DNA from 2 places in the Paenarthrobacter sp. CC6 genome. Region 2 is predicted to be linked to the other one. Evidence: riboswitches for the same ligand, from Rfam matches in the RefSeq annotation. Region 2 holds a riboswitch; the other holds the start of a gene.
The links. Region 2 has a riboswitch for cyclic di-AMP ahead of PV760_RS17810 (C40 family peptidase). Riboswitches for the same ligand answer to the same signal wherever they lie in the genome.

Region 1 (3,846 bases), on a different contig from region 2:
AGATCCAGCAGCACGCCTGCTGCGTCGCCGTTTTCGACGGAAGCATCAACGTCGATGGAGTATCGGGCGACCTTGTCCATGGCCTGCTTGACAATGGCTTCCGCGCCCTCGCGAATGACCGAATCGTCCACGGTGGCGTATCCGCCGTCGAGTCCTGAGGCGGCGAAAATAGGAACCGAGTACGCCGTGACGATGTGCAGCGGAAGCTGCCTGCGTTCGGCCTCACGTGCTGCCCACACCAGGGCGCACTGCCCGTGTTCCGAGCCGTCCACTCCCACGACGATGCCGCCCGGTGCCACTGTCAGGCCCTCGCCGTCCTGTGGCTCTTCACTGTGTCTGCCGTGCTGGTCCATTTGGGGCCCGCCTCTCCACCTACTGCTTGATGTTCCGGCCATTCTGCCAGAGGTTTTCCGCATCGGATTCCTCGAGGGCTCGATTGTCAATGGCCAGGGGCAGGGAAATCCGGAATTTCCCTGTCCAATGCCCACTATTCTCGGTCGGCAGGGCCGAATCAAGGTGGCTCGGCTGTATGTGTATAACGGTCGGGGCTCGGTTTCCGGACCCCGTTTTTGTGCTGCTGATGAACACACGGAACACGCTGTCAGGGAAGGCTATCCATGCGCGAAAAAGTTCGGTAGTGTTCGAGTCACCGAATGGCCGGCGAACGTGTCCTACAGCACACTCCGGCCATTTATTTGCGGCCGCTTGGGGAACTCGGACGCGATCCCACGCGATGCCGCAAGGCACACACGTCAAGGAGGAACCAAGCAGTGTCACACGCGCCTGATTCCGGCACGGAACGCACAACCACCGTGGTCATAGGAACCGGCTTGTCCGGCCTGGCAGTTGCCAGTGAACTCAGCCGCTACGGCGTGGGCTCCATAGTGGTGGATGGTTTCGGTGCCCTGTCAGCCACCGGCCCGGCGGTCCACACAGGCATGCTTCAACGCTGCGAGGTCACCGATCCCGCGTCCATCCAGGAACGCAACGAAATCCTCCGCCACTTACGCAATTACGCGGCCAGCCACCATCTGGACGTACGCAGCACCACCAGGGCCGTCCGCCTGGATTTCCTGGGCGCGGACCCAACCCAGCACATCGGGTACGGGCTCGCCGCAAGCATGACCCGGAGCGGTCTCCATGCCTCTGGCCCCCTCGAATCCGCCCCGCGCCAGTGGGCAGTCCACACCGCCAACGGGATTCTCCTGGCAGACCATATTGTGGTCACACGCTGCGCCCAGAGCCAGCTGCGCCGCATGCTGGCCGAACTTGGAATCGCCGTCGGGCAGAACCTGGTCTCCGCGATGCGGGCAGTGGGGATGCACCTGGTGGGCGTGGGCGAGCTCATTACGCCCAGCCCCAAGGAAGTCCTGCGGCAAGCCAAGGCAGTGGGCCAGGCAATCTCCACCAAAGTGGCGCTCCCGGGCGGCCCGGGCATCGCCATCGCCTAGCCGGCATCATTCACGGCAGCCGCAACACGAATTTTAAACGCCAAAGGCCGGTGTCCTCGAAGATGAGCTTCGGAGACACCGGCCTCTGCGTTGAAGCGTGAGGCTTATGCGCCAGCGCGTACGTACGTGATGGGACCAGTAGCGGTCAACCAGCTGATCGGGTGGATGCCCGTCTGGTTGCCGTTGATGCCACCGCTGATTGCCTGGCCGTTGCCGATGTAGATGGCGACGTGGCCGGACTGGACGATCATGTCGCCCGGCTGCGGGTCGCTGACAACCTTGCCGTAGTTCATGAACTGCATGGGAGCGAGGTCGCCAACCGGAATGCCGGCGGAACCGAGGGCCCGCTCAACCATGGCGGTGCAGTCCTGCATGATGCCGATCTGGGCGTAAGCCGAGGCAACCATGGCAGCGTTGACGCCACCGGCAGCGGGAGCAGCAGCTACAGGAGCAGCAGCAGGTGCAACAGCGGCCGGAGCTGCAACTGCAGCCTGGGCAGCTACGGGAGCCGCAGCTGCGGCAGCGGTAACGGCAGCCGGCTTGGCAGCGGGGGCTTCAACTACAGGAGCCGGCTTTTCGATGACCGGAGCTGCAACGGAAGCAACAGCCGGACGCTCGAAGTTGACGGTAGCCGTAGAAAGAGCGGTAACAACCTTGGTGGGGGCCTCGGAAGCGGTCTCGGCGACCGTGGCGGGGCTGGCATCGCGCTGGACCGGAGCCTCTGCAGCGTGTGCAGCGACAGAGCCGGTCAGAACGAGTCCGGAAGCTGCTGCGATAACAGCTGCCTGGCGGCCAGCGCCGGAAGCGTTGCTGGCAACTGCCTTGGAGATGGAGATGAACGGATTAGGACGTACGCTGTCCGCCTTACGACGGCCGCGAAGAATGCGTGAAGACATGAAAGAGCCTCTCCCGATGCCTGCGAGGTTAGCTGTCGGATTCGGATGGGAGTCACCCGGCCACTATCCCCCGCTGTTCAGCGGAAGCTTCGTGACTTCACCCCAAGGCACGCTCGAAAGCGGCCCAAAATGGGTTCCCCGTCTCTGCCGTAGGTTTGTCTGCGAACGGATTCCGGACTGCGGCAGAGCTAGGCAATCAGGCCGGAAGTGCCCGCTACGTGGAACAGGCACAGGTACTACCGTACGCGATGATCCCGTCGAAGTCACATTTAAGTAACGAGGACTGCGGCTTTGGCGTGTCGCGGTAACCGAACCGAGATATTCGCAGCTACGTAGAAAAGCCCGCTATTCCGCGGCTTCCGGGCGGTTTTCGTCATCCGAGCCGGCAAGTTTCCTGCGGGCTGTAACGGCAAGGAAGATCACGAGCGCAACCGCAACAACCGCAATGACAACAATGCTCCAGGGGAACGGCTGGGACGCATCTGCGGCGGGCGAACTGCTGGCTGTTCCCGGAGGCGCCGTACCCGCGGACGGCACCGTTCCCGAGGTGGCCGAAGCGGACGCCGAGGGGGCGGCCGAGCCGCTTGCCGCCGTCGTGCTTCCCGCTGTGGCCGTGAACTTGAAGGTGCCCTCGATGGGGTGCGAATCGGAGCTGACAACGCGCCACACCACCGTGTACTCCCCCGCCGGCGCGCCGGCCCGGAGCTTCTGCACGGCCTGGCTGTCGATGATCTCGACCGGCCCGTCTGCCCAGTTCTCGCCGCCGGAGGTTACGGAGACGCCCGATCCGATGGCCAGAGGCCGGTTGTTGAACGTAATGGAGACCGACGCCGGCACTTCAGCCACGGTTGCACCGTTCGCCGGCGCTGTGGATTCCGCGACGTCGTGCGCGGACGCCGGAGCCGCGGAAAACAGCAGGGCAGACGCGAAGGCAAGGGCGGCGACGACGGCGGCCAGAAGCGGGCGGATGGTACGCATGGGGCGGTTTCTCCTAGTGTTGGCTTCCTTACAGACTAGGGGAATGGTCCGAAGCTCCCACATTCAACGGCATAGGATTTGAGAGCACACTCCCCCCAATACCCGGAGACCTTCATGCTTAAACAAGGTTCTGCAGTGGACCGCTATTTCAAGATTTCCGAACGTGGCTCCACGTACTCAAGGGAAATCCGTGGCGGCTTCGCGACATTCTTCGCCATGAGCTACATCGTTGTGCTGAACCCGCTGATCCTCTCGGGGGCAGACTCCAGCGGAGCTTCCCTGGGCTTCACCGCGGTCGCAGCCACCACGGCGTTCGTCGCCGGCATCCTGACCATCCTCATGGGCGCCTGGGCCAAGCACCCCTTCGCTGTGGCTACCGGGCTGGGCGTGAATGCGTTCGTCGCGGTTACCGTGGCCTCGCACCCGCAGCTGACCTGGCCCGACATGATGGGCCTTGTTGTCCTCTCCGGTGTCACGATGCTCATCCTTGTGCTCACCGGCTTCCGCACCGCGGTTTTCAA
Region 2 (3,846 bases):
GCCGCCGTGCGTCCGGCCCCGCTACTGAGCTGCGGCCAGCCCGCGTCGTAACGGAGATCCGGCCCCGCGACACCGAACGCCAGGTGCGCCGCCGTAAGAGCCCGTTGCGCCAGGTTGCCGACTTCGCCGCAGCAAGTGGCGTCGGGCAGAAGGCCGGAGTTGCGCTTGCCGCCACCGGACTTGCCCTGACTGTCGGCCTGCCGGCCACCAGCCCCGTCATGGCCACCTCGGAATCGGGACAGTCCGAATCTGCCCTGGCCGTTGGCGGCACTGTGGGAAGCCAGCCCGAGGTTTCCGCGGCAGCATCAGCCAAAATCGACTTCAGCCGCGCAGCTGTAGCCACCGCTGCGGACCCTGACGGAAAACTGAAGCAACTGCTCAGCGCCCAGTCGGCCGGCAGCATCCAGCGTGCTTCTTCCGTGGGCACCCTGGGCAGCCCCCTCGACACGCTCACCACCGCTTCCCCCTTCGGTTACCGCGTCAGCCCCCTCACGGGCGGCACCGGCGACTTCCACCGCGGCCAGGACTTCGTGGCCCAATGCGGAACTGCCGTGCATGCAGCTGCAGCAGGCAAAGTTACTTTTGCCGGGTGGCACGAGTACGGCGGAGGCAACCGCGTGGTTGTGGATCACGGCAACGGCCTGGAGACCACGTACAACCACCTGTCGTCCTTCAACGTCCAGGTGGGCCAGACGGTCAACCGCGGGGACACCGTAGCCCTGAGCGGCACCACAGGCGCCTCCACCGGCTGCCACCTCCACTTCGAAGTACAGGTCAACGGCGAGGTCGTTGACCCCATGGGCTGGCTCTAAGCCAGTTGATGGTGCTCTCTCGCATTGATGACAGGCCTCGTGACCTGAATGTGACATTCGCTTTCAATTGTTATAACCTTCAGAGCGCATCGGCTTTTTAGGGGGCCGGTGCACTTGAGTGGATTGCCTAGCTCTGCCACCACTCGAGGTCCGTTCGCAAAATCGTCTGGCAGGGGCGGGGGAACCACTTCTGGTCTTCGAATGAAGGCCTTGGGGTTAAGTCGCAAAGTTTCCCAGTGAAGCAGCGCGGCCGGATGACTCCCATCCGAATCCGACAGCTCACCTCGCAGGCATTGGGAGAGGCTACCTACGTGTCATCACGCACTACCCCTGCGCGCCATCGCGCTGAATCGGTTCGTTCGAACCCGTTGAACACTCTTTCGAAGGCTGTTTCCTCGAACGCCGGTACCGTTGGCCGCCAGGCCGCCGTGCTGGCAGCAGCCTCAGGCCTCGTCCTTACTGTCGGGTTGCCGGCTCACGCCGCTGACACCGACGTCTCCACCTCGGAAGTCTCCAGCACCCAGCAGCTGGCTGCCACCGCAGTGGTCACTGCAGAGCCAACAGCCACCGTCTCCTTCGAGAGCCCCGTCGTGGCCACCAAGGAAGCCCCCAAGGTTGTCCAGCGTGCGGCCCTGGTCACAGAGCGCACGGCGGATGAAGCCACTGCAGTCACTGCCCAGTCCTCCGAAGCCAAGGAGTCCGCCTCCAGCGCGGCAGCATCCGGGCTCGCAGCGATTGCCTACACAGGAATCGGCTCGCCTTACGTATGGGGCGGCACTACTCCGAGCGGCTGGGACTGCTCCGGCTTCACCCAGTGGGTCTACGCCCAGGCCGGCATCAGCATCCCCCGCGTCAACGCCTGGACGGCCATGAAGCCCACCAGCGCACCCCAGCCCGGTGACCTGGTCATGCAGAACGGCGGTGCGCACGTAGGCATCTACGTCGGCAACGGCATGATGATCAGTGCTTTGAACCCGGGCCAGGGAACCCTGCTGCACTCCGTGGCCTCCACCGGCACATCTTCGTTCTTCACCCTCCGCTAGAAACAACCCGATTCGGGGCCGGCTGACGTACCCCTGCCAGCTGACCCACTACCCACAGGTACCCCAACTGCCTGCGGATACGAAAGAGAAAACAATGACCAGTGCACACAAAGTTGCACGGCACCGCGCTGAGGCCCCCAAGACCAGCTCGCTTGCCGTCATCGCAAAGGCCGTCACCGTCAACGCCGGTGGCGTCGGCCGCCAGGCAGCAGTCATCGCCGCAGCTTCAGGCTTGGTGCTGACCAGCGGTATCGCTGCCAATGCTGCTGAGACGAATGTCGACCGCGAATCGACGTCGACCTCCGCCCTCGATGTCCAGTCTGTTGCCCAGGCCACCATCGCTGCGGACTCCACGGTTGCCATCTCTTACGAGCGTCCCGTGGTCACCACCGTGGAAGCTCCGGCTCCCGTGGTTGAAGAGACCCCGGCAAAGGTTGAGGCCAAGGCATCGACCAAGTCCACCGCCACCGCGGCTCCGGCCACGAACGCCTCAGTGGCCGTCAGCACTGCCACCCCTGCACCGGCTGCTCCGGCTGCGTCCAGCGGACTCGGCGCGGCAATTGCTGCCGCCGCGTACGCCCAGCTCGGTGTCACGCAGGACTGCACCATGCTGGTCACCAACTCCCTGGCAGCAGTGGGAATCCACTTCCACGACTGGCCCGCCGGTTACCTTTCGCTGGGCCGCACCGTGAGTGCAGCAGAAGCGCAGCCCGGGGACCTCGCCTACTACGCCAACGGCGGTTTGGCCGGACAGGCACACATTGCTGTGTACGTCGGCAACGGCATGGCAGTCCACGGTGGATGGAACGGATCCACCACGGCACTGTTCAGCGTCAACGTCGGCTCCGGCCCGGTCTTCATCCGCGTCAACGGCTGACAATCAGCTCCCGGAACACCCCGCAGGCAGATGCCTGCGGGGTGTTTTGCTTTAATCACGCGTGAACTTTTGCCGACACTGTGAGCGAAACGACAAATAAATTCGTTGATACGGCATATAAGTGCTTACCCTTGTGTTGTCGATCCACAGCCCGTACATGCAGAGGGCAGCCGGCCCTCGTGCCCCTGACGGGTGCGGCCGTGAAGAGGTACGTGCATGCGCACACTCGTTCTGAATGCTGGATATGAACCGCTGGCGGTAATAACATTCCGCCGGGCGCTGGTCCTTGTGCTCACTGGGAAAGCAAGCGTAGTGGCCGAAGGCGACGAGCCTGTCGTCGGGCCACAGGAGATTCTCGGACGCCCCTCCGTGATCCTCCTTAACCGCTACATCCGCCCCAAGTACAACAAGATCACTGCCGTGAGTCGCCGCGGGGTTCTTCGCCGCGACGGTCACCGTTGCGCCTACTGCGGGAAAACAGCCCACACCATAGACCACGTCCACCCCAAGTCCAGGGGCGGCGCGGATTCCTGGGAAAACCTGGTTGCGGCGTGCTTGAAATGCAACAACGCCAAGAGCGACCACACACTTGCCGAAATGGGCTGGAAACTCCGTTTCAAACCCGGTGTGCCCCAGGGGACCATGTGGCAGATCAAAGAACTCGAGAAACCTGCGCCGGACTGGGACCCGTTCCTTCTGCCGGAATCCGCTGCCTGATCGATTTCTGCTGAGCTCCCGCCGTCCGGGTACGCTGGGCGGGTGGAGTTCAACGCCGTTGTTTTGGCGGGTGGCAGGGCCACCCGCCTCGGTGGCGTGCCTAAGCCCACGTTGAAGTACGACGGCGGCACCCTCCTTTCGCACGCACTGGAGGCTGCCCGGGCTGCTGCGGCCACCGTAGTGGTGGGTCCCGGCGAGCACGGAGTGCATTTGCCCGGATCCGTGCTGCTCGCGCGTGAGGAGCCGGCCTTCGCGGGCCCGGCAGCGGCGATCGCCGCAGGGTTGTCAGCACTTGATACGGCCGGGATGAGATCCCCCTGGACACTGGTTTTGGCCTGCGATATGCCCAAGGCATCGCAGGGGATCGGCCGCCTGTTGGAAGTGCTCGCTGGGCACC

Region 1: it holds a riboswitch for cyclic di-AMP, as region 2 does, so the genes downstream of both, PV760_RS21190 (NlpC/P60 family protein) here and PV760_RS17810 (C40 family peptidase) in region 2, are expected to answer to the same signal.

The regions. Positions count from the first base shown of each region.
Region 1 covers NZ_JARDAN010000036.1:5,391-9,236, reverse strand. Annotated here, with positions in the region: gene PV760_RS21200 (universal stress protein) at 1-353, opposite strand, end outside; gene PV760_RS21195 (NAD(P)/FAD-dependent oxidoreductase) at 771-1,451, shown strand; gene PV760_RS21190 (NlpC/P60 family protein) at 1,556-2,347, opposite strand; cyclic di-AMP (ydaO/yuaA leader) riboswitch at 2,351-2,518, opposite strand; gene PV760_RS21185 (copper resistance CopC family protein) at 2,693-3,325, opposite strand; gene PV760_RS21180 (NCS2 family permease) at 3,440-3,846, shown strand, end outside.
Region 2 covers NZ_JARDAN010000020.1:59,658-63,503, reverse strand. Annotated here, with positions in the region: gene PV760_RS17815 (M23 family metallopeptidase) at 1-812, shown strand, start outside; cyclic di-AMP (ydaO/yuaA leader) riboswitch at 958-1,119, shown strand; gene PV760_RS17810 (C40 family peptidase) at 1,181-1,855, shown strand; gene PV760_RS17805 (NlpC/P60 family protein) at 1,950-2,732, shown strand; gene PV760_RS17800 (HNH endonuclease) at 2,949-3,449, shown strand; gene PV760_RS17795 (NTP transferase domain-containing protein) at 3,492-3,846, shown strand, end outside.